3 regions of the Clostridium sp. RTP31139st1_H3_RTP31139_211217 genome follow, and region 3 is predicted to be linked to each of the others. Evidence: riboswitches for the same ligand, from Rfam matches in the RefSeq annotation. Region 3 holds a riboswitch; each other region holds the start of a gene.
The links. A riboswitch is a leader RNA that binds a small molecule or an ion and turns the genes downstream of it on or off. The one in region 3 is predicted to bind S-adenosylmethionine.
Positions count from the first base shown of each region.

Region 1: linked by a shared signal. The riboswitch ahead of ABUA17_RS06470 (Na+/H+ antiporter NhaC family protein) and the one ahead of ABUA17_RS09000 (methionine ABC transporter ATP-binding protein) in region 3 are both predicted to bind S-adenosylmethionine.
Region 2: linked by a shared signal. The riboswitch ahead of ABUA17_RS02685 (YeiH family protein) and the one ahead of ABUA17_RS09000 (methionine ABC transporter ATP-binding protein) in region 3 are both predicted to bind S-adenosylmethionine.

Region 1 covers NZ_JBCOAB010000010.1:51,977-62,793, reverse strand. Annotated here, with positions in the region: gene ABUA17_RS06505 (hypothetical protein) at 94-330, shown strand; tRNA gene ABUA17_RS06500 (tRNA-Leu) at 387-470, shown strand; tRNA gene ABUA17_RS06495 (tRNA-Gly) at 591-664, shown strand; gene ABUA17_RS06490 (HNH endonuclease signature motif containing protein) at 861-1,262, opposite strand; gene ABUA17_RS06485 (hypothetical protein) at 1,439-2,131, shown strand; tRNA gene ABUA17_RS06480 (tRNA-Gly) at 2,182-2,255, shown strand; tRNA gene ABUA17_RS06475 (tRNA-Lys) at 2,262-2,337, shown strand; SAM riboswitch class I at 2,524-2,711, shown strand; gene ABUA17_RS06470 (Na+/H+ antiporter NhaC family protein) at 2,795-4,078, shown strand; gene ispF (2-C-methyl-D-erythritol 2,4-cyclodiphosphate synthase) at 4,208-4,684, opposite strand; gene ABUA17_RS06460 (class D sortase) at 5,160-5,759, shown strand; gene ABUA17_RS06455 (anti-sigma factor domain-containing protein) at 5,775-6,779, shown strand; gene rluF (23S rRNA pseudouridine(2604) synthase RluF) at 6,867-7,652, shown strand; gene ABUA17_RS06445 (DUF3298 and DUF4163 domain-containing protein) at 8,338-9,066, shown strand; gene ABUA17_RS06440 (aldehyde dehydrogenase) at 9,099-10,475, shown strand; gene ABUA17_RS06435 (mannose-1-phosphate guanylyltransferase) at 10,545-10,817, shown strand, end outside.
Region 2 covers NZ_JBCOAB010000003.1:134,360-145,176, reverse strand. Annotated here, with positions in the region: gene ABUA17_RS02695 (oligosaccharide flippase family protein) at 1-25, shown strand, start outside; gene ABUA17_RS02690 (linear amide C-N hydrolase) at 258-1,349, shown strand; SAM riboswitch class I at 1,762-1,922, shown strand; gene ABUA17_RS02685 (YeiH family protein) at 2,167-3,918, shown strand; gene ABUA17_RS02680 (hypothetical protein) at 3,944-4,177, shown strand; gene ABUA17_RS02675 (M28 family metallopeptidase) at 4,506-5,498, shown strand; gene ABUA17_RS02670 (hypothetical protein) at 5,747-6,130, opposite strand; gene ABUA17_RS02665 (hypothetical protein) at 6,195-6,326, opposite strand; gene ABUA17_RS02660 (GNAT family N-acetyltransferase) at 6,400-6,846, opposite strand; gene ABUA17_RS02655 (MATE family efflux transporter) at 7,183-8,556, shown strand; tRNA gene ABUA17_RS02650 (tRNA-Met) at 8,857-8,932, shown strand; gene ABUA17_RS02645 (hypothetical protein) at 9,020-9,886, shown strand; gene ABUA17_RS02640 (hypothetical protein) at 9,974-10,591, opposite strand; gene ABUA17_RS02635 (ferric reductase-like transmembrane domain-containing protein) at 10,776-10,817, opposite strand, start outside.
Region 3 covers NZ_JBCOAB010000017.1:7,141-17,957, reverse strand. Annotated here, with positions in the region: gene ABUA17_RS09020 (hypothetical protein) at 1-171, shown strand, start outside; gene ABUA17_RS09015 (hypothetical protein) at 236-1,111, shown strand; gene ABUA17_RS09010 (hypothetical protein) at 1,173-1,481, shown strand; gene ABUA17_RS09005 (DUF503 domain-containing protein) at 1,841-2,128, shown strand; SAM riboswitch class I at 2,231-2,438, shown strand; gene ABUA17_RS09000 (methionine ABC transporter ATP-binding protein) at 2,538-3,500, shown strand; gene ABUA17_RS08995 (methionine ABC transporter permease) at 3,514-4,149, shown strand; gene ABUA17_RS08990 (MetQ/NlpA family ABC transporter substrate-binding protein) at 4,186-5,022, shown strand; gene ABUA17_RS08985 (YkvA family protein) at 5,300-6,259, shown strand; gene ABUA17_RS08980 (ribonuclease H1 domain-containing protein) at 6,346-6,969, shown strand; gene ABUA17_RS08975 (YtxH domain-containing protein) at 7,087-7,269, shown strand; gene ABUA17_RS08970 (helix-turn-helix domain-containing protein) at 7,442-8,743, shown strand; gene ABUA17_RS08965 (helix-turn-helix domain-containing protein) at 8,757-10,019, shown strand; gene ABUA17_RS08960 (helix-turn-helix domain-containing protein) at 10,364-10,817, opposite strand, start outside.

The sequences.
Region 1 (10,817 bases), on a different contig from region 3:
ATAAAAATTTTAGAAACAGTTATTTTATTACGTAAAGGTGAATATAAATATATTAATTATAGATATAACAATTTAATTAGGGGAGTGAAGTTTATGGCTAAATATATAAATAATGAGTTTTCGTCTAGTGATTGGCTTCGATACTTTTCAAATAAATCTAATCATTGGATTTTAAAATATTGGCGTAATAATAAAGATATATTTTTTAATAGATTTATGATAATAGGAGATAAAAGACTATTAATAATAGGAGATAAGGAGAGAGGAAATACCTATGAATTTTTAAAACCACAAGGGGAATCTTTCATTCAATTAGACATGGAAATTTAGTATAAAAAATATATTGAAAATATTTTACAAAAGTTGTAAAATTTATTTGTGGGTATGCAGATGTGGCGAAATTGGCAGACGCACTAGACTTAGGATCTAGCGCCATCGGCGTATGGGTTCGACTCCCTTCATCTGCACCATTTTTAAATATATATTAAAAATTTATAAAAAAATTTAAAAAATAGTTGACAAGCTTTTAATGAGGGTATATAATATTAATTGTTAAAAGGAGCTCGGATGAATCGAGCAAAAATAATTATGCGGGTATCGTATATCGGTAATACTCCAGCCTTCCAAGCTGGAAAGGTGGGTTCGATTCCCACTACCCGCTCCATGTGAGACTGTGTTTACACAGTCTTTTTTGTTATATAATTATTAAACTATGTTTATGAGTTTCACATGGGAAATGAGATCAAGATAGAGTATTCGTAAATAGAAAATATAAAAAATTGCCTGCAAAATTATCACATATAATAATTTTGCAGGCAATTCTATATACTTAAATAGGTTTTGTTATATTCAATATAGTTTTATAGTACTTCAGTTAAACGATCTAAAGCAAGCTCTTCTAAAGTTTCTATGCTATATTTAACGCAACCCATAAGTGTATAGATTATATCGTCACGCTTATATCCTTCTTTATATCTCTTTAAGTTCTTTAATAATCTTTTTAAGGAATTATTATGAATACCTAAAATTTGAGAAATCTCCTTTGGAGAGTAATATTCCTTTTGAAGAGTATTGTACAATTTATTTTGCATTTCGATTTTGTATTGAAGATCTACAAATTGGTTTTGATGTGGACCATTTTTCCCACGGTGATGATAAGCGCATAAATACTTATAATTTAACTCAATATCAAAACCACCCTCGCTTCTATGAACTATATGATGAACATCAGCTTTGTTTCCACATATCTCACAATTGTACAATAGATTGCCCCCTTTATTTTTTTTCGAATATTATATGATATAATATAATATATTTATATTCATATTATATTCTAAATAATGTGAAATATCAAATTTACATAATGAAAAACGTTTACTGTTGATTGTTTTTACCATAAAGTGGTATATTAAATATATACTATATTATATTTAAATTTATGAAAGAAGGTGATTATATGAGACAAAAATATAATTCTTTTGAGTATTGGAAAAATATTATTGTTGAGAATAGAACTATTAGAGGTCATGTGTTTATGAATGAATTACCAACAGAAAAGAGTGTTTATATGCATACTTTAATTTATTCTAGGGGAAATGGGTTAAATAATATATGGAGTTATTTCCCAAATATTAAGGCGTTTATAGGATATATACAATATTCATTTTTACAAGAGGCCTTCTATATATGGATAAATTGCAAAGATGATTCTGTTTCTTATATACCATTAAAGCCTGTTGAAGAAGTAATAAGAGATGGTGAGGTTAGTAAAAAAATTACTAAAGAAGAAGCAGATAAGATGAAAAAATATATAAATAGAGTAAAAAAGTGTTGGGATTTACCTTCTAATAAAGCAGTGATAGAGATGAAAAAAATTATAAGAGAGTTTAATAGAGATTGGTATGGAGATAGTAAAGAGTTTTTATATATAAAGTTATTTGATAAACCAGAGGACTTAGGTAAATTTGTTTTAGAATCTAATTATATGGCAAGTAGCGAGGAGGAGTTTAAAAGTAAGACTCATGAGGATTTAACAACATGGATGGATTTATGTTGCCGTGCTACTAAGGATAAAAAAGCAGGTGAAATCTTTAGGAAAATATTACAAAAGAGTCTTACAGAAGTTATTTAAAATTTATTGACAGTATAATTTGTATTAGTTATAATTATATTGTCAAGTATGCGGGTATCGTATATCGGTAATACTCCAGCCTTCCAAGCTGGAAAGGTGGGTTCGATTCCCACTACCCGCTCCATTTTATGCGCTATTAGCTCAGTTGGTAGAGCACCTGACTCTTAATCAGGGTGTCCCCGGTTCGAACCCGTGATGGCGCACCAAAAAAGAAGTAACTTTTGTTACTTCTTTTTTTATTAATCTTAATTGGATTTTGTTTACAGTTGACAGTGATATATCAACTTGTTAATATGAATAAGGAAATATATTTTTAAAATATAAAGTTTCAATTTGCGAGTAATAAAGTTATATTATTTAAATAAAACTTTAGAATCACATTTTAAATTAATATCTTATCAAGAGTGGTGGAGGGACTGGCCCTATGAAGCCCGGCAACCTATTAGCAGTTAAGAGCTATTAGTTAGTAGTTGATATAAAAACTTAAATAGTTTTTATATTTTAGAAATTCAGTAGAATTTCATCAATAACTATTAATTATTAACTATTAATGATGGTGCTAAATCCTGATAGATGAGAAATTATATGTAGTTTTGATATTTAAGCTCCTGAGTTTCTCGGGGGCTTTTTTTATTTGAGTAAAATACCAAGGAGGAGAGAAAGATGAACAAAAAAGGAAATGGATGGGCGTTGTTACCATTATTAGTTTTTATAATAGTTTATGTATCGTCAGCTTTATTAGCAAAAGACTTTTATGCAGTTTCGGTAATAGTACCATTTTTAGCTGCAACACTAGTTGCATTATTAATGAATAGAAAAGTTAAATTTGATGAAAAAGTTGAAATTTTTTGTAGGGGTGCTGGGAATACCAATATAATATTGATGGTATTAATATTTATATTAGCTGGTGCATTTGCACAAGTAGCTAAATCTATGGGAGCTGTTGATTCTACTGTGAATTTAGGGTTATCAATACTTCCAAGTAATATAATGATTGCAGGAATATTTGTAATTGCTTGTTTTATTTCATTATCAGTTGGGACATCAATGGGTACTATAGTTGCATTAGTTCCAATTGCTGTTGGAGTTGCAGAAAAAACAGGAATAGTTACAGCAATTGCAGTTGCAGCAGTAGTTTGTGGGGCAATGTTTGGTGATAACTTATCAATGATTTCAGATACAACTATAGCAGCAACAAGAACTCAAGGTTGTGAGATGAAAGATAAATTTAAAATGAACTTTAAAATTGTGTTACCTGCAGCTATAATTACAGCTTTAATTTTTGTTTTAATAACAAGAAATTCAGGAGTAACTAGTGTTGAAGCATTAGATTATAGTTTAATAAAAATAGTTCCTTATATAGCAGTTATTGTAGGAGCTTTAGTAGGGTTAAATGTTATTGTAGTTTTATTAGGTGGAACAGTAATAGCAGGTATTATTGGATTTGCAACAGGAAGTTTTGATATATTAGGATTTTTTGGTGCAATTGCTGATGGGATAGGTGGAATGAGTGAACTTATTATAATATCTATTTTAATTGCTGGAACTATTGAGATTATAAAATATAATGGTGGAATAGATTTTATTATAAATAAAGGATTAAGGGGCTTTAAGAGTAAAATGGGAGCAGAGTTTGGAATTGCGGCTTTAGTTAGTTTAGTAGATATTTGTACAGCAAATAATACTGTAGCAATTGTTACTGTTGGACCTATAGCTAAGGATATATCAGATGAAGTTGGATTAGAGCCTAAGAGAGTTGCCGGAATTATGGACATGTTTTCTTGCGTATTCCAAGGTGTAATTCCTTATGGTGCACAACTTATATCTGCAGCTGGACTTGCTGCACTTTCACCATTTGCAATAATGAAATATTTATTTTATCCATATTTAATGGGGATTTCAGCAATTATTGCAATAGCTTGGTACCATAGAAAAAAGGCAAATTAATAAATGATATGGTAATAAGTACGTAGAGTTTTAAAATAATTAAATACATAATTTTAAAATATAATATAAAAATCAATAGTGTAGGAAATAGATATAATCCTACACTATTGTTTTTTTTATTATAAATTATTATTTGTTCTTTTCTATTAAACAAATTGATTGTGATGATATTCCAAGGCCTTCTCCTGTAAAACCAAGACCTTCCTCAGTTGTTGCTTTAACATTTATTTGGTCGATTGATATGTTTAAAGCAGTCGCTATATTTTCACGCATATTAGGTATGTGAGGTGCCATTTTTGGCTTTTGAGCAATTATTGTAGCATCAATGTTTCCAATTATATAATTATGTTGATGTAATAGTCTTCCAACATGCTTTAATAACTCAATGCTAGAAATTCCTTTGTATTTTGGATCGGTATCAGGAAAGTGTTTACCGATATCACCTAATGCAGAAGCGCCAAGTAAAGAATCCATTATTGCGTGTAGAAGTACATCCGCATCCGAATGACCAAGTAAACCTAATTCATAAGGTATTTTCACTCCGCCTAAAATTAAATCTCTATTTTCTACTAATTTATGTACGTCATATCCCATTCCTATTCTCATTAAATCACCTCATTAATTTTTGTATTATAGCTTAGTCATAATAGTGACTTTAGATAATAATTTTAGCAAACAGGTGAAGTAGAAGCTTCACCTGAAGCTAATAGTTCGATATATATATTTTAACATAAAGATGTATTTTGAAAATAAAAATGGGATAATAAAATTAATAGTTCGAAGTTTTTCTACTATTATAAGAAGCTTGTTTTTTGTTTTTGTTACGATTAATTCTGAATGGAAAAATTCTTAATAGCTTAGAGTAAAGCCTATATAATAATAAAAGAGATTTAGAGTTAATTCTTTTTCTTTTGAATATGAAATCGATATAAATCACATTATCTTTATTATATTTCATAAACTCCCCCATATACTTTACATTAAAAGGTATTAATGTTTTAAGTGCTTATGTTATAATATATGTAGAAAAAATCATATATGTACAAAATTAGAAAAATAAAAAAAGAAATTTAATATAGGGGTGGAATTGTTGGAAAAGTTTAGAAAAATTATTGGGGTATTACTAATACTTATAGGGGTCGGAATAATTGGAACTGTAGCATATAAGAAGATAGTTACATCCCAAAAGCAAAATGAATTATTAGAAGCCTTTGAAAGTCAATTAGCAGAAGGGGATAATGAGAATACTGAGGAAGAAGTAAATTTAGATTCAATAAATGGATATACTCCTATAGCAATTATGGAGATTCCTTCAATTAAATTAAAACAGCCGGTTGTGGAAGGAATAACTGAGGATGTAATTAAATATTTCTTAGGAAAGTTTCCAGAATCAACAATGCCAGGAGAAGTAGGGAATTTTGCAGTTGCAGGACATAGAGTTTCTGATTTTACAGATGCATTTATAAATTTATATAAAGTAAAACCTGGTGATAATGTAATTGTTACTACAAAAGATGGGAAATATACATATGAAGTTGAAGAAAGCTTTATTGTAGAACCTGAACAGGTTGAGGTTTTGGAAAATGCAGATTATGAAAAAATTACATTAATAACATGTACAATAGGGTCAAAAAGAAGAGTGATAGTAACAGGAAAACTTATTGAGAAAAATGAGGCATAAGGGTAGGGGGAGTAAATGGACAAGTTTCAAAAGAATAAATATCGATTTTCATCAACACAGCCGTTGATTTTAATTGGTAATGATATAGTAGAAGCAAGAAATGAACAAGTAAATCAACTTGTATCAGAATTAATAAAATATAAAGTGCTTATAAGAGACTTAGTAAATTCAGAAGTGGATTATTCTAAAAGAAATGAGCTATTAACTATAGCCATGTTCATTATAAATAATTTTGAATTGTATGATGCTTTTGTGAAGAATGAGGATGTACCAATTGATGTTTTACATAGATTTACAAGAGTAGATAAGAAATTCTTACAAAAATATAGGGAGTATATAGTTGCATATACATTAATATTTGGAAATCCAATATATAAAAATATTCAGGATTATGTACAAATAGTTGAAAATAGTATAGAAGATGAAGAGGAAAAAAATAAAAAAGAAATTATAGAGTATGAAGAAAAAATAGGTGTTAATGGCATTGTAATAGGGAAAAATAAAAAGAATGCAATTATTCTTACATCTATTGGTGAGTTTAAAAAGGTTAAGTTAAACCAAGATGTAATAAATGGAGAAGAAGTTAAGGCAAATGAAAAGAAGACATTAAAGGATTTTAAAATATATATATCAATTGTATTAATATTTTTAGTGGTATTTTCAATTTCAATGCTTTATAAGTATAACAATGTTGTTCGAACTATTGTTGTTGAAACAACTTCACCAATTAGATTAGAGATTAATGGATTTAACAGAGTATTAAATATTACATCATCAACAGAAAAGGGACAGTTGCTAGTAGAGGAAACTAACCTGTTAGATCAAAAGCTTGACAGAGCAATATATAAAATTATAGAATATGCTAATGAAAATGAAATGGTAAAATTCACGGGAATTACAGTAACAGTAACAGGTAAAGAATTAAGATATAATTCATTACCTGAAACAGAAGAGTATATTTATAAGAAAGACTTGAAGGTTAGATTCAATAATTCTGGTAGAGAGCATAAGTTTAATTAATAATGGAGAAATGGACCTCGAAATCCAAAAGAAATTGGGCTTTGGAGGTCTTGAATTTTCCAAATATAATATATAAGGAAGGTACATATGCAACAAAAGTCAAGAAAAAATAAGAATGTAATTGTTCATAATGATAGAGGAGATACTGTTAGATTAAACAAGTATATAAGTGAATCGGGCTTTTGTTCAAGAAGAGAAGCCGATAAGTTAATTGAAAGTGGTTTAGTTACTATTGATGGGGTAAAAGCTCAAATGGGAACTAAAGTTTCAAAGGGGCAAAGGGTTAAGGTTAATGGAAAGTTGATTTCTAAGGATGAAGAATTAGTATATATAGTTCTTAATAAACCTGTTGGAATTACTTGCACAACAGAGCATAAGGTAAAAGGTAATATTGTTGATTTTGTAAATCATAAGAAGAGAATATTTCCAATAGGAAGATTAGATAAAGATTCACAAGGATTAATATTAATGACTAATGATGGAGATATAGTTAATAAAATATTAAGAGCTGGAAATAATCATGAAAAAGAGTACATAGTAACTGTTAATAAGCCTATTAATGAAGAATTTGTTAGAAGAATGAGCAACGGAATTAGAATTTTAGGGCAAGTTACAAAAAAATGTTATGTTAAGAAAGAAGGAAATAATACTTTTAGAATAATATTAACTCAAGGATTAAACAGACAAATAAGAAGAATGTGTGAAGCTTTAGGTTATGAAGTTGTAAAGCTTAAAAGAGTTAGAATTATGAATATAAATTTAGGTGAATTAAAAATAGGAAAATGGAGAGATCTTACTTATAAAGAGCTTAAAGAATTAAATTCTCTTATTTCAACATCAGGAAAAACTAAAGAGGTTGATGAAGAGGAATAATAGAATAAATGCTTTATAAGTAATGAAGTTTTAATAAAATTAATACAAAAGTCATAGCTAAAAGCTGTGGCTTATTTTTTTGAAAAAATTATCTACAGTTTCTGAATTAAGATAAAAAGTTAAAAAAGATATCCACACACAGTAAAAATAAAATGATTACTTAATAGTATAACAAATTAAATATTTATATTTTAAATTATAAAAATGAATTTTAGAATTTAAAATGAATAAAAATAATATAAGAAAATGATGATTAATGATGTATATTGAAAAAAATGGTAAAATTGATTGCATGTGTGATAAATTAATGAAAATAGCTAAACTTAAAAAGTGAATCTATATTTTCTAATGTCTATAAAATGTTAATAATTAGAATGGGGTGTTGATAAGTTAATAAAAATTAAATAGTCAATTTTATGCGTATAAAATTAAGATATTATCAGAAAAAGAGCAATAAAACAGGTAATAAAAATTAAATTAATAATAAATTTAAAAACATGCATAAAATAATTTTATGAAAAAAATTATAAAATTAACAAAAAATAGAGGTTACACACATAATCCACAACAGGGTGTGGATAACTTGTTAAAAAAATGTTGATAGATATGTTAATAATTATTAACAATATTGTAGATAATAATAAAAAGAGTATGAGTATTATCGAAATAAAAGGAGGATTGTTTTATGAAGTGCCTAAAAATGTGGATTTTAGTAATGTTGATGTTACTAACAGTAATCACAAATTATCCACAGGCTATGTTGAAAAGTGAATGCTTAAATGAGGATAATATGAGTGTTGAGATTGTGGATAAAATATATAAATCAAAAAATAATTATTTAGATATTAACGTGATTGTTCCGCAAATAAAAGGCTTAAGTAATGATAAAAAAGAAGCTGAAATTAATGATAAGATTACAAAGTGGACAGAAAAGTGGATTGATGAAGTTAAAAGTATTGCTGATGAATACTTTAAAGATTATCCTTCACCATTAATTTCTTATCAATTATATGTAAGATATAAAGTAACTAATAATTCAGATATTATAAGCTTTTACATAGATTATTATCAATTTACAGGTGGAGCTCATGGAATTACTAATAGGGTAGCATATAATATAGATTCGGTAACAGGAAATGAGTTACAGTTAAAAGATATTTTTAAAAGTGATTTTCCTTATAAAGATGTATTAAATAAAGAAATTAATAGACAAATAAGTAAGGATCCAGATAGGTACTTTCCTGGAAAAGATGGCTTTAATGGTATAAGTGATAATCAAACTTTTTATATTAAAAATGGAAATATCGTAGTTTACTTTGGATTATATGAAATTGCACCATATGCATCAGGAATATCAGAATTTGTTATACCAAATAAACTTATACAAAGTAATGTGAATTATGGTAAGATTTAAATATTGATTTAAAATAAACGAGGAGTTCGGTAATGGAACATATAGAAATGATTTTTAAAAAGCAAAAGAAATTTTTTAGTACTGGTAAAACTATAGATATTAATTATAGAATTCAAAATTTGAAAAAGTTAAAAAATATAATTAAAAGTAATGAAGATAAAATATTAGAAGCATTAAAAAAAGATTTAGGAAAATCAGGGTTTGAAGCATATGCCACAGAAATTGGCATAGTATATGATGATATTAATCTTCATATAAAGAACGTTAGAAAATGGGCAAAAGAGGAGAAAAGGAAATCACCTATAATTTACTATCCATCTAAAAGCTATGTTTATAAGGAACCTTATGGAGTAACGCTTATTATAGGTCCCTTTAATTATCCATTTCAATTAGTTATATCACCGCTAATAGGGGCTATTTCTGCTGGAAATACTGCAATAATAAAACCATCAGAAAATACTAAGAATGTAGCTTTATTTCTTGAAAAAATGATTAATGAAAATTTTAATGAGGCATATTTAAAGGTTGTAAACCCACTAGGTGGAAAAGAAGTAGTATCTACTCTTCTAGACTTACCATTCGATTATATATTCTTTACAGGAAGCGTGAGAGTAGGAAAAATAGTTATGGAAAAGGCTGCAAAATATTTAACACCTATAACACTAGAGCTTGGTGGAAAAAGTCCATGTATAGTCGATTCCGATGCAAAATTAAATTTAGCAGCTAAGAGAATTGTGTGGGGAAAATTCTTAAATGCAGGTCAAACTTGTGTAGCACCTGACTATTTGTGTGTACATAAATCAGTAGCAGAAAAGCTATTAAAGTTAATAGTTGATGAAATACATAAACAGTTTGGAAGTAATATTAGGTTAAGTAAAGATTATCCTAGAGTTGTTAACAAAAGCTCCTTAGAGAGATTAATGAGCTATTTAATGGATGGTAAAATTTATTTTGGTGGAAATATTGATAAAGATGATTTGTATATGGAACCAACTATTATAACTAAGCCAGATCTTAAATCTCCTCTTATGACTGATGAGATTTTTGGGCCAATTCTTCCAGTGTTAGTTTATGAAGATTTAAGTAAAGTGGTTGAATTTATTAATAATAGAGAAAAACCGTTAGCTTTATACTATTTCTCAGAAAACAAAAAGAAAATTAAGTATATTTTAAGAGCAACAACTTCTGGAGGAGTTACTATAAATGATACTATCATTCATGTTGCTAATTCTAATTTGCCTTTTGGTGGAGTTGGAAATAGCGGAGTTGGTAAATATCATGGAAGAGAAAGCTTTGAAGCCTTCACACATAATAGGGCTGTAATGGATAGAGGAACATTTGCAGAGTTTAATGTAAGGTTTGCGCCTTATAAAAATAAATTGAAATTAGTAAAGAAAATAATGAAATAATATTATAATTTCACAATTGGGAAAAAGCACTCATATAATAAACCATAGTACTACATGGAGTGGAATTTTGTGATATACGCGCTAATTTTAGCTGGGGGAAAAGGTACAAGGCTATATCCTTTATCAAGAGCAAATCAACCTAAACAATTTTTGAAGGTTATTAATAATAAAAGCTTTTTAGTAAATACTGTTGAAAGAATTACTCCTTTAATTAAGAAGGACAATATTTATGTAGTAACTAACCAAGATTATTTAGATAAAATAAGAGGTGAGTTATCTGACGTTAATTCTGAAAATATATTTACTGAGCCTGAAAATAAAGAAACTGCTACTTGTATAGGA
Region 2 (10,817 bases), on a different contig from region 3:
TAATTGCATAAAAATAAGAGATTAATTAAATGAATGTGTATAATACTATTTATTTTATTAAATAACAAAGAATATATTAATTGTTAGTATACAAATGATGTATTTTAAATGATGAATGTTTATTATATAGTTAATGAAGCAGCACTTATGATTAGATGATATAAGTGCTGCTTTAAAATTTGTAATTATAAAATAACAATATCAGCTGTTTATTACATATATTATTTATATAAAATAATAATTTAATGAGGTAATTCATGGACAATATCAATGAGGTATCAAATGCTATGAACGGTGGATGTAGTTCTATGAGTTGGACTACAGAAGATAATAAACATTTATGGGGAAGAAACTTCGATTTTAATTGTATTGCTGAAGAAAGTAAAATAATATATATTCCTAAAGGTAAGAGTTATTATGGATGTGGGACAAGAGTAGAAAATAACATAGTTGAAAAAACAAAAACTGTATCAAAGTATGCAGCTGTTGGAACAGGAATAAGGCTTATGCAATCTACACCAATTTTGTATGAAGGGGTTAATGAAAAAGGGGTAATGGGTGGACAGTTAGCTTATCGTTGCTTTGCTAAATATAATGATAAAAAAGCTAAGGGTACAATAGCTGTGCAGCCTCCATTTCTTGTTACATATCTTTTAACGAGATGTAAAAGTGTAGATGAAGTTGTTGATATGGTTGAAAATAAAATTACTTTAATGAATATACCTATACTTGGACAAGTACCACCAATTCATTGGATATTTTCAGATAAAACAGGTGAATCTGTTATTATTGAGCCAGATGAAAGCGGAGTAAGCATTTATCGCAATTCCATGGGAGTTATGACTAATAGTCCAAGTTATTCTTGGCATTGTTTAAATTTATTAAATTACTTTAATATTAGAAATTTAGATTATGACACTTTAGAGATTAATGGAGAAAAATTTAATAAGTGTTTCACTGGAGATGGTACAATGGGACTTCCAGGAGATTGTTCTTCTACATCAAGGTTTATTAGATTATCATTTTTGAAGAAGTATGCTGTTAAGGGGATAGATGAAGAGGAGGGTGTTAGTAATATTATTCATTTATTTAATAATGTTGCAGTGCCTCTTGGTTTAGTTGAATTATCAGAAAAAAATAATACAATTGTGTATGATGAATGTTTAGAACGTTATGAGTATACAATTTATACAGCTGTAATGTGTGCTGAATCATTGAGATTTTATTGGGTAACATATGAAAATCAAAGAGTTCAATGTATAGATTTAAATGATTTGTTAGATGTTGATGATTATGTTGAATATGATCTTAATAGGGAACCTGATTTTAAGTATATTACTAAGAAATAGATATAAATAATACATGATAAAGGATCTACGTCAAGGTAGAGCCTTTATTTTAATGAAGAGATTTATAAGTATGTTTCTAGAGTAACAGTTTTAAATACTAATGATCCTTTTGTAAAGGATATATCATTTTTAGAAAAAGTTCATAATGATATTAAACCTATATATAACATAAATGTAAATGGTGTAGAAATAAATTATGGAGTATTATTTGAGTGTATCAAATAATAATATAAAATGACCAGTATATATTTTTCTTGAGGGAAATGTATACTGGTTATTTTATTAAAGTATTTAATATATAAAAATAAATAATAATAAAACATCTAAAAGGGAAAAAATACAAAAAAAGTTATTGACATACATTTAAAAGAGGGTTATATTAAATAACAACAACATTAAAATTTAATAAATATTCTTATCAAGAGTGGTTGAGGGACTGGCCCTATGAAACCCAGCAACCTGTTAATAGTTAAAAGTTAGCAGTTAGAAGTTTATATAAAAACTACTAATTAAAAATTCAAAACTATCAACGTGGTGCTAATTCCTGCAGCTTTATTAGCTGAGCGATAAGAGAGTAAATTAATAGGTGATTTTGCATGCACTGGAGTTTATTCTCTGGTGCTTTTTATTTTGCAAAAAATTATACATGTATATAAATTAAATTCTTATTTTAGAGTAGAGGAGGGTGAAGATCTAAGGAAAAATTCCTATTTAAAAATCAGTAATAATTAATAGCGCTATTAAAATTTAAGGTATTTAAAATTGGGGAATTAAAAAAGAATATTAAATTTTAAATAAATCAATAGGGGGTTATTCAATGTCAACACAAAAAATATCTAGCAAAAAACATAATATTAAAAACTTATTAAAATTTGAGGACTATTGGGCTATTATATTGGGGTTTACAATATTACTATGTACATTATTAGTATTTTCAATAAATTATACTAAGAGTATAAAAGCAGATTTAAACACTTATAACAGTATTCTGGAGGTAGAAGGAGAAAAGGCTCCATTTAAAACTATAGAATGGTACGAAGCAAATGATGAAAAAAGTTCGCTGAAATTTACTAGTATACCTTTCATATCTCAAATAAGTGAACTTTTCTCTAAACCATATTCTTGGAATGATGATCCATTAAAATCTATTTATTTAAGTAAAGAAGAGGCTTCTAAACTATCAGCTGAAAATGAAGCCAAATATGAACAAGCTATAGCTAATACAAGTGATGCAAAAGAAATAGCACAAGAATCTCAAAATGCTGCTGCAGAAGCAAATTATGAAGATAAAGATTTAAATGCAAAAGCTGAAGAAGATATAAATACTTGGTATGAATTAAAAGGAATTGAGGCTTCAGCTAAATCTGATAGTATTGTTGAACCTTATAATTTAATACCTGAATTAATAATTTTAGGAATTGTTCTTTGTATATTATTTTCAATTGGAATTCATTTTATGGGGAAATCAGTTAAGGAGTTTGCTCTTGGTTTTCCAGTAGTTTTTATAGTTGCAGTACTAGCATATATACTTGCAGCTCAAGTGAATTTAAAGGCTTGGGGACTTGAGTATGTTGTATGGGCATTATTAATTGGCTTTTTAGTAAGTAATACTATAGGAACACCTAAGATTGTACTAAAGGCTTCAGAAACTGAATTTTTCATTAAAACAGGATTAGTTTTATTAGGTTCAACAGTTTTGATTAATAAGATGCTTTTAATTGGTATTCCAGGTATATTTGTTACTTGGTGTGTAACTCCAGTTGTATTAATAACAACTTATTGGTTTGGACAAAAAATACTTAAGATAGAATCAAAATCTTTAAATATAACTATTTCAGCTGATATGTCAGTAAGTGGTGTATCTGCTGCAATAGCTGCTGCAAGTGCAAGTAAAGCTAAAAAAGAAGAGTTAACATTAGCTGTTGGAATATCTATTTTGTTTACTTCATTGATGATGGTAATAATGCCTTTAATAATAAAAAAGTTAGGGTTAAATCCAGTATTAGCAGGAGCGTGGATAGGAGGAACTGTAGACTCAACAGGGGCAGTTGTTGCTGCGGGTGAATTGCTTGGACCAGTAGCTCGTGATGTTGCTTCAACTATAAAAATGATACAAAACATTTTGATAGGGGTTATGGCTTTTGGAGTTGCTACTTATTGGAGTTTAAAAGTTGAAAGAAATCCTAGTAGTGAAAAGAATATTTCGGCAAAAGTATTGTTTAAAGAGATTTGGGTTAATTTTCCGAAATTTGTATTAGGTTTTCTATTTGCATCTATTTTATTTTCAGTTATTTATTTTATTCTTGGTAGCGATGTTGCTAATGTGTTTATTGATAAAGGTATGGTTAAATCTATAATTAGTCCATTGCAAGGATGGTTATTTTGTTTAGCATTTGCCAGTATTGGGTTATCTACTAACTTTAGAGATTTGTTTAAGTATTTTAAAGGTGGAAAACCAATTATATTATATATTTGTGGACAAGCATTAAATATATTATTAACTTTCTTAGCTGCTTATTTAATGTTTAATGTTGTATTTACAGATATAACAGAAAAGCTTTTGAAATAGTTAAATAAATGGGGAGGTTTTTATTATGATCTCAAAAGGGAAAAGTAAATTTTTAAGATGGTGTTATTTTATCGTAGGAAGTGGTTTATTATATTTATTTGCATTTGTATTTTTACCATATGCCTCTAAGGGATTGGGATTTGAAAATGCTCATAATAAAATTATAGAGGAAAAGATTGAAGCAGGGGCTTGGTATTATATATTTGTTGAAAAGGCTGAGCCTAGTGCTAATAATATTAAAAATAAATTGAGGTATTAATTATATAGATTTGTTTTGAAATAATATTATTTATAATTACTATAGTATAGATAGTAGATAATATAAGTATAAAAAAATAAGGGATGTCTATAATGACATGACTTACCTATAGTAGACAGTTAAAATAATAAAATTTTATATCATTTTAACTGTCTACTTGATAGGGGCAGTTTAGTTTCATATATTTTTATTGCATATTATAATACACTTGTTAATAAATCTTCAAATTAAATTTTTATAAACAAATTATTTAATATAGATTAATATTTACATAATATGGATAATATAAATAGATATAATAGTTTATTTAAGGAGAAGAAAGAAAAATATGATTTATAAGAAAATACTATTAGTTTTATCTATTTCAATTATTTCATTATCATTAATAAGTTGTAGTAAAAATGATTTATCTATTGATGCTACAGAAAATTCAAAGTCAATTGAAAGTAATGATTTAAAAGAAGAAGAGAATGAAGAAACTGTATCAATAGATAAGCAAGAAGTAATCAATAAGTTATGTTCAGATGAATTTGAAGGTAGATGGATTGGAAGTGCAGGAAATGAGCTTGCTGAAGAATATATTAATGATTTATTTGGACAAATAGGATTAATTCCAATATTTAATGAAAGTTATAAGGAGGAATATACACAAGAAGTATATAAAAATTATGGATTGATTGCAGAAGATGACTATGGAGAAGTAAAGACGATTAATAATATTGTTGGGAAAATAGAAGGTAACTCTAATAATGCCGTAATAATTTCTGCCCATTTTGATCACATAGGAATACAAGATGGGAAAATAATAAGAGGAGCAATTGATAATGCATCAGGAGTATCCGTATTATTAGACTTAGCAGAAATTTTAAATAATAAATATTCAGTAAATGAACCAGCATTTGATATAATATTTTGTGCTTTTAATGGCGAAGAGTGCGGATTAACAGGAAGTGAAAAGTTTATTGAAGATATAAATGGAAAATATGATAATTTAATAAATATTAATATAGATTCTGTTGGATATAAAGATGGAGGGAAAGTAACTTTTTTAGATAGAAATACGGATACATCATTATATGAACCAATGAAAGAAGTTATAGAAAATAATGGGCTAGAAGTAGAGTTAAATACAGGCTTAAAAGGAACTGCTGATAGTGTTGAGTTTGACAGAGCAGGAATATCAGCAATATGTATAATTGATGAAAATGTAAAAGAGGTAATTCATACGGAAAATGATACACCTGAGTTAATAGATTATGATAGGTTAGATAAAGTAGTTAAATCAGTAGATGATTTTGTTAGTTCATTTAAATTTAATTAATATCTGTATAGTTAGATATAGAATTGTATTTACTATAATAAAGCGGATGTAATATATGATTTTATTTTAATTAGAAATTGAATTAGCAATTGTAGCTGTGGTTTTTATAAGTGTAGAGTATGTTTTAAAGAAAGGCTTTTATAAGAAAATAGATGACTAATGGGGTTGTTAATAATATTTTTGAATTGATCATAGAAAATAACGCATATTCAAAAATAGAATATGCGTTATTTTTAGTAAGTTATTATTTAAAATTGGTCTTCTATAATAGTATTCTTTTTAAAATAGAAAACTATTAGATAAAGAATTATGGATAATATAGTAGCTATAATATCATTAATATCAAAAGGGCTTTCTAGATATATGTCATGTATTATCTCTGATACTAAAGCTAATATAAAAATTATACTAGATGAAAAAATAGCTCTTTTAATTGTAAAGTTAAGCTTTTTAATATTAAGTGTAAATTCAGCCATCCAAATAAAGAACCATGTGGCAGATATATTTGGCATAATTCCTAATATAAAATTAATAATAGAATTATTAATTGATTGTTCTCTTAAAAATATTGTTATACTCCAAGTGATTATTCCAATAATTCCAAAAAAATAAGTTGTTGTTTTCTTGTTCATGATTCTCCTCTCATGTAGAAATTTTATCCTTCACTTTTAAGCATGATTTATTTCCCTTTTAATATTAATTATTTTTTCTTTCTCTATCAATTTCTTTAATTGCATCCTTTACTGCTTTCTTAATTGTAAAATATGCTACTAATGCAAATGCTCCAATAATTAACGTATATACAAATAATAATGCTAATAAGTCCATCTTTAAATTCCTACTATTACGTCAAGAATACTATATTACAATTATTCATAAGATCTATTTGATAAATTAAAACTTATCTAGTTAAATGAACTAAATATTCAGTAGTACCTTCTTCAAATTTTTTTTCACCAGTTAATTTGAATCCATGTTTTATATAAAAAGAAATTGCCTTTTCATTTTTTTCTAATGCCCAAAGATTATTAGCATCATAATCATTAATTACATATTCCATAAGTTCTTTTCCAATTCCTTTACTTTGAAAAAAAGTATCTACATATATTTTACAAATCTCTCTTTCTTTCATTTCAATAAATCCCTTTATTAAACCATCATCATAAACTAATATATTTTTTAATATTTCATCTTTTCCAAAATAATTATCAACCATAGTAACTACTTGTAATTCTCCAAAAGAAAAGCCATCATCTTTAAAAATTGGCCAATAATTCACTCTATTATTAAAAACATATATTTCTGATACTCTTGATAAATCTTTTTTTGTTGCTTTTCTAATATTCATTCTTCCTATCTCCTCAATAAATTCCCATTAATTATACAATAATATAATTTTGACAACTATTTAATAGAATATTAACATAAAATAGAAAATAACTCCATTATTTGTTTTAAATAGTAAATTTTTAATTCGATGTAGAAAAATTAAAAGTATGAGATATGAGGAATATGCTTTATAATTTTATATTTGGTATAATGATTATTAGTTGGTAAAATCAAGGATAATGAAAAATGATTAAATCATCAAAAAACTTAATATTATATTTATTTGTTTATAAACAAACTGTGTTTTACAAATAATATATAAAAGCAAAAGAATATGAAGGCGAGGGAAAATAAAATGAAGAATAATTTAGGTACACAGACAATAAATAAATTATTAAGAAATTTTGCAATTCCAAGTATAATAGCAATGCTTGTAAGTGCATTATACAATATAGTAGATCAATTTTTTATTGGAAGAAGTGTTGGAGAATTAGGGAATGCTGCAACTAACATAACATTTCCACTTACAACCTCATGTATTGCTTTAGCTTTATTATTAGGAATTGGAGCAGCATCAGCTTTTAATTTGACATTAGGTGAAGGAAAAAAGGAAAAGGCATTATATTATATAGGAAATTCTGCATTATTACTTTTTCTTTCAGGGGTAGTTTTATGTATTATAATTCAGATATTTTTGGAACCTATGCTTAGATTTTTTGGATCACCTGATAATGTATTAGTTTATGCTAAGAATTATACAAGAGTAACTGCAATAGGTTTTCCATTTTTAATATTTTCTACAGGTGGGGGACATTTAATTAGAGCAGATGGTAGTCCTAAATATAGCATGTTATGCAATTTATCTGGAGCCATAATTAATATAATTTTAGACCCTATATTTATATTTGGATTTAATATGGGAATGGTAGGAGCAGGATTAGCAACAATTATAGGACAAATTTTTGCTGCATTTTTAGTATTAAGATATTTATTAAAATATAAAACAGGTAAAATAGAAAAGAAGCATTTAATACCGAAGTGGAATTTTGTAAGTAAAATAATTTCATTAGGTGCAGCACCATGCTTTAATCAGCTTGCAATGATGATTGTACAAATTGTAATGAATAAGTCTTTAACATATTATGGCGCATTATCTGTATATGGAGAGTCAATACCACTTGCATGTGCAGGAATTATAACAAAGGTAAATCAAATTTATATGTCAATAGTAATTGGGCTTTCTCAAGGGTTACAGCCTATTGTAAGCTTTAACTATGGAGCTAAGCTATATGATAGAGTTAAAAAGGCATATACTACAGCTATATCTTATGGTTTAGGTGTATCAGTAGTAGCTTTTCTTGCATTTCAGTTTTTACCAAGGCAAATAGTATCTATATTTGGTTCAGGTTCTGAAGTTTATTATACTTTTGCAGTGAAGTATTTTAGGATATTTTTATTTTTTACATTTTTAAATTGTCTGCAACCTATATCATCTAATTTCTTTACTGCTATAGGAAAACCAAAGAAGGGTATATTTCTTTCTTTAACAAGACAGATTTTATTTTTGTTACCATTAATAGTTGTATTGCCTTTATTTATTGGAATTGATGGAATAATGTATTCTGGTCCTATTGCTGACTTTATTGCAGGAACTGTATCAATATTAATGATATATGTTGAGTTTAAGAATATAGGTACTAAGAGGGTTTCTCAAAAGAAGATTGTTTAATAATATTATTTTTATGAAATAGGGTTATCTATTATAAAGGTAGTAAAAGAAATGTTTAAAGTATTTCTTTTACTACCTTCAATCTTTGATAAACATTGTATGGAAGTAAACAACTTTATTTCTTGAAATAATAGATTGGAGCTCTAAATGATATTTAGTATTATCTGCTTGCATTTAAGACTCTAAGCTACCTCTTACACTTTAAAGCCATAATACAACATAATTCAACTTTGACTACAAATACTTATTAGATTATACTAAGGATACAAGTTAAGCAAGAGAGCTTACAAAACATAATATCGCGGGGTGGAGCAGTTGGCAGCTCGTTGGGCTCATAACCCAAAGGTCGTAGGTTCAAGTCCTGCCCCCGCAACCAAAAAATAAATCTTATATTTTTATAAGATTTATTTTTTTGTATAAATTATAAATAAAATTAAATTCAACTATGTAAGGAGATTAAGCTGTGAGAATAATACTAGAAAATAATCTATGTGAAAATAGACCATATATTAACCTAAAAAAACTATCACCAAAGACATCATTAAGAGTAGGTTCAATTGATGATCTTGGATTTAAAGGTACATATATAATAAATCAACATACACAAGCATTATCTAAAGATGAAAATTATACAGCAGAATATAGAAATGGAATTGAAAAAGTAACATTTTATACAGAAGATTTAAATGAAATGTTATTAGTTGATATAAATTACTCATTTAGAAGTGGTGATAGCTCTGCTAAATTTAAAGTATATTTGATTTTAAATAATATTAAATATGCATTACCATTTAATTATTTTGAAGATATTTATAGAAATTGTATGGATATATCATCAAAAGAACTAAATGGAACTGAAGAATTGTCTTACATAAAAAAAGCCTTTGATAATTTAAAAAAGGAAGAAATACCTGTAGATATAAACCTAAACTTAAAAAGGTTAGCAGAGTTTAAGGAAAGGGTAGATTATAAGAGAAATGTTGATTATTTTGTAATTAATAATATAGCTTCATCTATTTCAAAGTATGATATAAATAATAAAACTAATAAAATTAAAGTTACTGATAAAGTAAAGGTCTTAAGACATAATTATAAGACTAGACTTTATGAATTTGTAACTCCTAATGATAATAATATTGTATCTTTAAAAGAAACAGATATTATCTGTAATTTAGGAGATGAAAATAATTTTCCAACAGTTGATATATATACTGAATATGGTCTTGGAAAGATATTAGACATTAATAATAATGTTATTCCAACTAATAACACTTTATCATTATTTGCTAATTTATTAGATTTAAAATTAGATGGTTTATTTAGAAATTAAAATAAAAATGGGGCTGTATCAGATTGAATTTATTAATTCAATCTGATACAGCCCTGTTATTTGGCGTTTATTAAGATAAATGTAAATTTATAGATTATAAGTATATGAGCCATCACTATTAATTTTATAGAAGATTCCGTTATCATCAAAAAATTGAAATAGAGATTTATTATAAATATCAATATTATCTTTATAAGATTTCAAGTTAGCATTTAAAGCGCCGGAGTTATAAGAATCAGCGGTAGAAGAGTATAAAATTATATTAATACTATCTATGGTATTATTTAATATTTGAGTAGTTGCTATTGTTAAAGTACCATATTTAGAAGTAGTATAATCATCTAAATTATTACTTTGTAAAATAGTAAGTTTATTTTGTAGACTTGTTTTATAATCAGTTGAAAAATTATTGTTATTATATTCAGTAATAATTGTATTCATAATATCGTTAGACTCATGTACTATAGATGAGATTTCAACAATAAAATCTTGAGTTTTTTTGTTATGTTTAGCGATAGTGGGATAAAAGGTAAATCCACATATTATTAAAATTATAGAACCATAAAGTAAGATTTTTTTAAGCAAGTCACTAACTGTAAATATGTCATTCTTTTTGTGTCTATTAGGATCGAAAGTAATTTTATTAGTATTAGAATCAATCATTTTTCTTTCTACATAACTATAAATGGCATCATCATTTTTCAAAATAGTTCCCCCTTATTAGTAATAACTAGCATAATATTATCATATTTATGGATATTTTTAAATAATTTGTAATATAAATATGTTAAAAAATAGAGGAAAGTAAAAAGACATACATAGTAAGATCTAATTACTTTCCTCAAAATTTATTCTTATCCGCACATAGGTTTTTTGAATTTTTCAGATTTTAAGACAGTACTGCTAGTTTCTTATTTTTAGATAAAGCTTT
Region 3 (10,817 bases):
GTGTCAGAGATACTTGGATATAATTATAAAGAAAAGTGGAAAGATAGGGAACAGCAGTTAAAAGAATATATTTATTATGATAATATAAATGGTATAAAAGCTGAATTTATATATTCAGATTTTGATAGTAGTTTAGCTTGGGTTACTTTATCTAAGGTTAAAAATTATTAAATGTACATAATGGAAAATATTGTGTTGAAGATGATTAAGTTAGTTAGAGTAACGGGGGATGAGTATGTCAGGATATAGAAATTTGAGAGAGGTAAGATTAGTACCAATAGTTTTAATATTTTTAAATTTATTTGCTGTAGTAATTTTTTATTTAAAAAAAGCTGGGTTAAATTATAATTGGTTAAACGTAATTAATGAAACTGACTTCATTAATATAGGAACATTTTTATTATTATTTGTAGGATTTTTAATTTTGACTAATATTAAGGTAGAAGCTACTGAAGAAGTATCTGATTTTATAAATAAAAAATTAAGTTATATGAATTATTTAAATATTATCTATTTGATAATCGTTCTTATCGCTGTTAGGGATAAAATAGTAATGATGGCAGCATTTAATATAGAGGTATATTTATTAGCTATATATTTAACAACAAGAAATATGTATGCTGAAAGGCTTAGATATGTAAAGGGAGAATGTGAACATGTATTAAAAAAACAAGAAAGTAGCGTATGGTGGAGATGGAAAATATGGATTAATCCTTATGAAAAAGTAAAGTTTTCAGAAAGATTATCAGCAATTAAACTTTTTGATATCATTAGTATAATTATAGTTGCTTCTATATTTTCAAATAGATCTGTTGATGGAATAATATTTTTACTTCTTATAATTAGACCTATAGCTTTTATATTGGAATTAATAATTCCTGTACAAACATCTATTTGTGGTATATGTACAGATATAGTTGAAAAATCTGAAAGCAAAAGCTCTAGAATTTATTATGCAATTTATATAACTGATTACGAAAAGAAAAGAGAGTATATTCTTTATGTTAGAGATTATCCATATATTAGTAGTGGACAAAAAATAACGGTAGTGCATGGAGCCATATCTAAAAGAGCAATTTATGTAAAAGAGATGAATTTAGACATAAGATAAAAATTGCTTACTTAATGGGGAATTAAAATATAATTAAATAAAATAATGGAGTGAAGAGAGTATGAACATTTTTAGCTTATTAAATAATGATACATCAGAATTAAGTGAAGAGGAAAGAGAACTTGTAGAAAGTTTTAATGAAGCAATAAGAGAAAAACTGATAGAGGCATTAGCTGAATGTGAAATAAATGAATTAATAAATGAGTTAAATTATGATGAAAATGTTTTTAGAGAAAAACTAACAGATATTTTTATTAATGGAAAAAAGGGATATATTAAAATGCCTACTAAGACTTTGATAGATATATTTCTAGATAAAAAAGATGAAGGTGAATTTATAAATTTAATTGAAAGCTTAGGTGGTATATAAAATTGAATTGTTGGATTTTTATGTAAAATCATACTTCAAATTAAATGATACAAGTATGGATAAGTTAGAATTAGAAATTGGATGAATAATGAAGGATAACGTTAAAGGAAATTCAATAGAATTAATTAAAAAATAAATTAGTATTATAAGATAAAATAATAGTAAAATTTTATTAAAAGGCAATGGATAATAGGAGAATTCATTGCCTTTTTGGTATACTATAATAATATATGGTTGATAAGTGGTTAATATATTATTGTGTATACTTTAATTCTTAGCTTAAAGTTAAATATTTATTTTATAATTTTAGTTTTGTAATTAGTAGTTGTGTAATTAAGTTTAAATTGGAGGATTGGAATATGAAGATATTATTAATGAAGTTAGAATTAAGAGCTGAATGGGTTCATTCATTAAAAGAAAAAAGAATGGTAGTTTTAAGTTTGACTAAGAGGTTATCTAATAAATTTAATGTTTCTGTATCAGAAGTACAATATCAAGATATTCATCAACAAATAGGAATCGGTATTTGTGCAGTAGCAACTTCAAAGGATGTGTTGAGCGCATTACAAGAAAAAATACTTGATTTCGTGGAGGACAATACTGATGCTGAATTAATTAAAATAGAAGGTGATATTACAGAGTTCTAATTTATTCCATGAATCTATGAAAAAATTTCTAAAGGAATTATTGACAAAATAGACAAACTAATGTATATTAATATCAACAAAGCAAAACAATTAAATATTTGAATCTTATCCAGAGTGGTGGAGGGACTGGCCCTGTGAAACCCGGCAACCTGTTAATAGTTAAAACTTAACAGTTAATAGTTGAAATAAAAACAAAAATGTTTTTATTTTTTAGAAATTTAGTAAAATTTCATAAATAACTATTAATTATAAACTAAAAACTATTGACGTTGGTGCTAATTCCTGCAGTTTTATAACTGAGTGATGAGAGAGTAAATTAGTAGTGATTTTTATACGCGCTTGAGTTTATTCTCTAGCGCATTTTTTATTATCTAAAATTAGATGTTTAGTAATATGGAGGTGGACAACTATGATTAAAATGCAAAATGTGAAGAAAAGTTTTGGAAAAACAGAGGTATTAAAAGATATTTCTTTAAATATAAATCAAGGTGAAATTTATGGGCTTATAGGACATAGTGGAGCAGGAAAATCAACTCTTTTAAGATGTATAAATGCCTTAGAGGATTATAACGAAGGTTCAATTAAAGTTATGGACAAAGAGGTAAAACTTTTAAGTGAAAAGGGTAAAAGAGAATTAAGAAAAGAGTTAGGAATGATATTCCAAGGCTTTAATCTTTTAAGTAGAAAAAATGTGTTTCAAAATGTGGCATTACCATTAGAAGTATGGGGATATGATAAAGCATTTATAAATAAAAGAGTAAATGAACTTCTTGAGATAGTAGGACTTTCTGAAAAGGCTAAAAGCAAGCCGGCGGAATTAAGTGGTGGACAAAAGCAAAGGGTTGCAATAGCAAGAGCTTTAGCGTTAGAGCCAAAAATTCTTTTATGCGATGAAGCTACTTCAGCATTAGATCCAAAAACAACAAAGGATATACTTTCATTATTAGAAGATATAAATAAAAAATTAGGAATTACTATAGTAGTAGTTACACACCAAATGGAAGTTGTTAAGCAAATATGCCAAAAAGTTGCGTTACTTCAAGGAGGAGTACTTGTTGCAGAGGGAAAAGCTGAAGAAGTATTCCTAAGGCCAGAAGTATCATTGAAGAAATTTTTAGGAGAGTTAGATGATGATACTTTACCAAGAGAAGGAGTTAATATTAAATTGTTCTTCCCAAGTGATTCATCAGAAAATGCACTTATAACAAAAATGGCAAGAGAACTTAATATTGATTTTTCTATTGTAGGAGGAAAGCTAGAGAAATTTAGAGATAAAGTTTTAGGAACTTTAACTATAAACATAAATGAAAAGGATAGGGAAGAAGTAATGAAATATCTATCAGCTAAAGATATTATATTGGAGGTGTTATAAAATGGATAGTAAAATGATAAATATTATAATTGAAGCACTTGGACAAACTATTTATATGGTATTTTTCTCAACATTATTTGCAAGTGTTTTAGGCTTTATACTAGGGATAATAGTAACTGTTACATCTCCAACTGGATTAAGACCCAATATTTTTATATACAAGTCTTTAGATGTAATAATAAATGTACTTAGAAGTTTTCCATTTATAATCTTAATAGTTTTTATTATTCCATTAACAAGAGCTATTGTTGGTACACCAATTGGTGAAACGGCAGCAATAGTACCGTTAACAATAGCGGCAGCGCCATTTGTTGCAAGAATAATAGAATCAGCGCTTAAAGAAGTTGATCCAGGAGTAATTGAGGCAGCTAAATCATTTGGAGCTTCAAATCTTCAAATAATTTTTAAGGTAATGCTTAAAGAAGCAGTGCCAGCAATAATTTCAGGTTTAACATTAACTATAATTAATATAATAGGATATTCTGCAATGGCAGGTAGTGTTGGAGCAGGAGGATTAGGAAAGGTAGCAATAAGTTATGGATATCAAAGATATCAAACAGATGTAATGATTGTTACAGTTATTATTTTAATAATAATGGTTCAAGGACTTCAAAGTTTAGGAAACTATTTATATAAAAAATTAAGTTAATTAGTATATTTATAATAAATTTAGGGGGAATTCAAAATGAAAAAAAGAAGTATTTTAACAGCAATAATAGCAGGAATAGTATCAATTGGATTAATTGGGTGTGGAAATAGCGAAGGATCATCTAATGATAGTTCTTCAAATGGGGATGATAAAGTAATTAAGGTAGGGGTTTCACCAGTTCCACATGAAGAAATTATGGAAGTTGCAAAACCACTTTTAGAAGCAAAAGGATATACAGTAGAAATAGTTGAATTTACTGATTATGTATTACCAAATACAGCATTGGAATCAGGAGAAATAGATGCAAACTATTTCCAACATATAGCTTACTTAAATTCATTTAATGCAGATAATGGAACTCATTTAACTTATACAGCGGAAATTCATTTAGAACCAATGGGTGCTTTCTCAAAGAAATATAAGACAGTAGATGAAGTTGAGGAAGGAGCAGTGGTAGCAGTACCAGATGATCCATCAAATGAAGCAAGAGCATTAAGAGTTTTAGCTGCAGCAGGATTAATTGAGGTTAATGATGGTGAATTAATTACTACAGCAGATATTACTTCAAATCCTAAAAATTTAGAGTTTAAAGAGTTAGAAGCAGCAACTTTACCAAGAGTATTAGAAGATGTTGATATAGCTGTAATTAATGGTAACTATGCTTTAGAAGCTGGTCTTGATGTTAATAATGATGCATTTTATGCCGAAGATAAGAATGTTGAAAGCTTAAAAGAAAGAAGAAATGTTTTAGCAGTTAAAGAAGGTAATGAAAATAGTCAAAAGATAAAAGATTTAACAGAAGCTTTAACTTCTGATGAAGTTAGAGAATTCATAGAAGAAAAATATAAGGGGGCAGTTGTTCCAGTATTTTAATCATATAAAAGCAATAAATAAAAAAATATAATAATTACTTGGGGAATTAGTTATTATAAGGGGCTTAAATAGAGAAGAGGGATTTACAATTAATTTTGTAAGTCCCTTTTATAGTTTTTTATAAATGTTTAAATGGTATTTCAAATAGCAAGAATATGAAGACATGCTTTAAAAATACCAACAAATAAAGTATACTGTATATTATGTATAAATATAGAAAAATATTATGTAGATAATAGCACAAGTTTAAAAGGTTTAGTTAGAAGGGAGACAAGCTATGAATGTTTCAAGTATAAATGTAGGATTAACAGGAGAAGATTTAATAAGTATATATAATGATTTTGTAGCGATTAAAGAAATTAAAATTAGTAATATTGATGTAAAAGAGGACATAAGAATTTCAGGATCTTTTACGAAAGGATTAACAATAAACTTTGAAGTGAAAGTTAAGCTGAATTCTATGGAAAATGGATTGATTAATGGGGAGTTAACTGGATTTAAAATATTAAATATAGGAATACCTTCATTTATAAGAAAGACAATATTAAAATTTGCATTAAAATCGCTAAGTGATGTAGGAATTAATTATGATAAAGGAAAGGTTATTATTCAATATAAATATTTATTGAAAGATATACCATATGTAGATTTTGATATATATAGTATTTATTGTGCTTATGGAGTTTTTAATGTTGAACTTAGAAATGCTAAATTCTCTTTAGGAGGAGAATTAAAGAAAGAAATCGAATTGTTAAACTTTGAAAAGGAAAAAGTACCAGAGTTTAATGAAGAAGATATAAGTAAAACAGAAGATTCGTATACTAAAGGAAGAGAGAAGATAAAAGATAAGTTGCCAAATAATGCAAAGAAATATAGTGACTATATCTTTGTATTACCAGATATTGCAGCGTTAATATATAGATTACTTAAAGATAAAAGAGTAAGCATGAAAACAAAGTTAGTTATATCAGCAGCTGTAGCATACATTGCAGTGCCATGTGACATTATTCCAGATAAGGTGCCTTTTATAGGGAAAATAGATGATATTGCAATAGGCGTTTTTGCATTAAATGTTATAATGACAGATGTTCCATTAAATGTAGTATTAGAAAATTGGCAAGGTAAAAATGATATATTAATAGTGTTGAAAAACGTTATTGATTATGCAACTAATTTTACAGGAGCAAAAAATATTGATAGTATTTATAGGGTTATGGAAGAGGTTTTATCAGTATAAATAAAATATTTAATTTTTAAATTAAAATATAAAAATTGATAATTATAGAAAATATAATATGAATAAATAAGAAAGGATGATTGAACTTGAAGTATTATGCTGTTTACAGAGGTAAGTCAGGAGCACCTAAAATTTTTACTTCATGGGATGAATGTAAAAAAGAAGTAATAGGCTTTAAGGGAGCAATATATAAAAGTTTTCCAACGGAACAAGAAGCGGTGAATTTTATTTCTATAAATTCTAATGGGAAGTTAGGATTTAAAGATGATGCTGAAGCTACAGAAGATGAAAAGGGGCTATTTATTTATGTTGATGGTAGTTTTGCTGTTGATAAGGGAAATTTCTCTTATGGGTTAGTTGCTGTACAGGATGGCAAAATTATTTATGAAGATAAAGGTGAGGGTTTCGACAAAGAAGCAATTGCTTTAAGAAATGTATCAGGAGAAGTTCTTGGAGCAAAAATGGCTGTTGAATTCGCACTTAAAAATAATTTTAAAGAAGTAACAATAGCATATGATTATCAAGGTGTTGAATCCTGGGCTTTAGGAACTTGGAAAAGAAATAATAGAATAACTTCAGAATACAATGAATATATGCAAAATAAGATGAAAGAAATAAATGTGAAATTTAAAAAAATAAAGGGTCATAGTGGACATAAATATAATGATTTAGCAGATAAATTAGCTAAAGAAGCTTTAGGGATAATATAATTTCTACATTGTTAAGGAATATGTACTTATTTGACGAAATTAAGGACTATAATACTTTAAAAAATGATTATTTTATAATAAAAATACACATACTACTTTTAGAAATTAAAAAGAGAGGTGTTTTTTTTGGGAAAAATAATTAAAAGTTTAGCAATAGGAACTGTTTTTGGAGTAGCAATGGGAATGATGATTTTACCAGAGCTAGATAGAAAGACTCAAAGAAACATAAAAAAGACAAGTAGAAAAATTATGGGTGCTGCAGGAGATGCATACGATAATATTTTAGATTATATTTACTAATAAAAAAAAGGTTAAAACTGTTATAGAATTCTATAACAGTTTTTTTGAGTTATTTTAAATATAATTGAAATTAAAAGTCAAAAAATATATTTTTTTGGATTTCTTTATGTTATAATATAATTATTAATGAATGTGTAATTAATATAAATGTAGATAAAGGAAGAAAAAAGCTATGGAGATACTTACTTTAGGTGAAAAGATAAAAAGGCGAAGAAAAGAATTAGAAATGACACTTAAGGACTTAGCAGGAGACAGAATTACACCAGGACAAATTAGTTTAGTTGAGTCAGGAAGATCAAATCCTTCAATGGATTTATTAGAGTATTTAGCAAATGCGTTACAGACATCAGTAGAATATTTGATGGAGTCAGAAGAAACTCAGGCAGAGAAGATATGTGTATATTATGAACAAATGGCAGAGACATATATTTTAAATCAGGACTATATAAGTGCTGAAAAATACATAGAAAATGCATTGTATTATGCTGAAAAGTATGATTTAGAGTATAGGAAAGCAAAAAATTTATTTTTAAGAGCGAACATATGTAAAGCAAAGAATGAATTGGTATTAGCACAACAATTATATTTATCAGCAAATGTAATATTTATTAAGAGAAATAATTTTGAACAGGTAATAAATACTTTTTTAAATTTGGGGAAGATAACTTTAAGTTTAAAAGCATATCATTCGGCAACAAGTTATTTAAAACAAGCTGAAAAGGTATATTTAGATAATAATATTGGAAATGATTCTTTATTAGGTGAAATTTATTATGAAATGGCTGAAAGTTATTTTAAAATAGATGACATAAAAAAGGCGATAGATTATACGTTTTTAGCTAAGCAAAAATTTGAACAAGTTCAACATCGCGAAGAATATGGAAAAGCATTATTATTATTATCTCAAGAATATAATAAAAAAGGTGACTTAGTAAATGCAATAAAATACTCTAAGAAGACATTAGAAGTATATAGAGAATTAGAAGAAGAAAAAAATATTTCAGCAATTGAAAATAATCTAGGAAAGTTATTTTTTGAATTTGATAATATAGAAGAAGCATTTAGACATTATAATGTTGCAAAAGAAATACGTATGAGAAATAACGATACTAATGTAATAGAAACATTGATAAATATTTGTGAAGGATATATAAAAATCAAAGAAATTGATAAATGTGAAGAAGTATTAGAAGAAATAAAAACGTTAATAGATGGAACTGATGTTGAACAGATAATAGAACAAAATTTATTATGGTATAGAGTATATACTATTAAAGAAATGGCAGATGAAGCAGAACTTGTATTATTAGAAACATTTAATTTAGCTAAAGTAAATGGCTTAGAGAAAAGGGCAGCGGAGTTAGCTATACTTTTAGGCAGATACTACATAGGGATTAAGAAAGACTATGAAGCAGCTAAATACCTAGATGAAGGTGTTAAAATATTTAGAAATTTAGGCATACTAAATAACTAAACTGGGGGTAGCTATGGAGATATTATCAACAGGAGAAAAAATAAAAAGAGCAAGAGTTTATAAGGGCATTACTCTTAAGGAGTTGTGTAGGGATAGAATTTCTATTTCTAAAATGAGTTGCATTGAAAATGGTAAAATTAAAGCGGATGAAGAGTCACTTAAGTATATTGCTGAAAAGTTACAGATTGATTATAATTATTTAACCCAAGATGTATATGAGCAAATTAAATCAAATATAGAAAATATTAAAACAAATAATTATTCTTTAGAAAAATTAGATAAAATGATTGGCTATAATTTAGAATATTCATGTAAGCATAATTACAATGATTTAGCATTAGAGCTAATACATATTTTATTTGAAGTATATATACAAAATAATAAGTTAGAGAAAATACAGCTAATAATATCAAAATATTATGAGCTGTATCAAGGCTCTAAAGATAATGAAGAGATTATTATTTATTATAATGATATGGCAAGATTCTTTATGAAAACAGGTGAGTATCATGAAGCAATAAGTTATTACTCAAGAATAAGGGATGTTTTTGAAAAAGAGGAATTAAGTTATAATGATAAGTATATTTATGCGTGTTTTTATGAAGGGATTTGTTATAAAAATATCAATTTAATAGAAAAATCATACGATTGCTTAAAGAAAGTAATTAATTATACTGAGAAATTTAAAACAGATAAAGATAAAGGTGATTATTATCACGAATTTGCTATTGTTAATATATTATTATATAAGGTTGAAGCGGAAAAATATTTAAATATGGCGCTTCAATATAAAAAGAATGATTCTATTGAATTGGCAAGATTTAAAGAAAAAAATGGTGAAATTTATTTTAAGGTTTATCAAGTAGATAAAGCTATGGAGGAAATAAGAGAGGCTGTTAAAATATATCCTAGAGCTGAAAAACGTGGATGTGGAGAGTTCTTAATACAAGCTATATCAACTTTATATAAAAATGGGCAATTTGATGAAGCATTTAAATATACTGATGAAGCACTAGATTTAGCTATTAATATAGATGATGAAAAGTTAATAGAAAAAGCATATTATTTTAAAGGCATGGTGCATCAGAAAAGACATGAATATATTCAAGCTGAAATGTACATGAATTTAGCAACAGATTTTTTATTAAGATTTGCTAATAATGAGGAAAGATATATAAGATATAATGAAATGGCTGAGTTATATTATAATTTAAATGAGTTAAAAGACTCAATAAAATATTTCACTTTAGCAATACAGTTAGAGAAAAAGTTATAAAAATAAGAGGGAGAAAAATATTTTTCTCCCTCTTATTTTTATATTTATATATTAAACTTATAGAGCTCATAATAATTATTTAGTTGTCATGATGTAAAAGGTTTGACATCCATATCCAAAATGACCACTTTGTTTTAGTGTTATTTAATAAAGATGGATTAAAAAATAGTCCCCTCATAAAAAAAACGCCCCTTTGCTTTAAACTTTATATTATTAGTATATAGCAAAAAAATAAATATTGTATTCACGGTAATGCTTTAGATTTTGTACAATAAGTGTTAAATGAAGAAAAGGAAATTTTCTTTAAAAGCATAAAAACACCTAAAAAAGGTGTTTTTAGTACATTATTTAGTATTTTTAAGTACAATTAGTTTAGCACCATATCCTTTTAGTTCGGTTATAACATTTAAAACTGAACTTTTCTTTGAATATTTAAATTCTATTTTAGGATAGGAAGCTTTATGAAGTATTTCTTTTTCTTCCTTACTAAGTCTATCAGGAGAGCCCATAGAAAGCCAGTAATTATAAGAAGAGCCTGTTGTTTCATTAACTTCATAAGTTATTATCCTTGAAGAGCTTTTAATATTAACTATATTAAGTGAATATTTTCTCTCAAATGATTTTTTTACTCCACTTTTTTGGTAAATATTTTCATAACTTGCTAAAGTGTTAACATCATCATTGTGAGAATATAATAAAATTGCATAATAGTTGTCAGCTTTAGTTACTATATAGCCATCATCTAAAGAAATTATATCATTGCCAAGTTTACTGAAAAGATAATAAGCATAGTAAGAG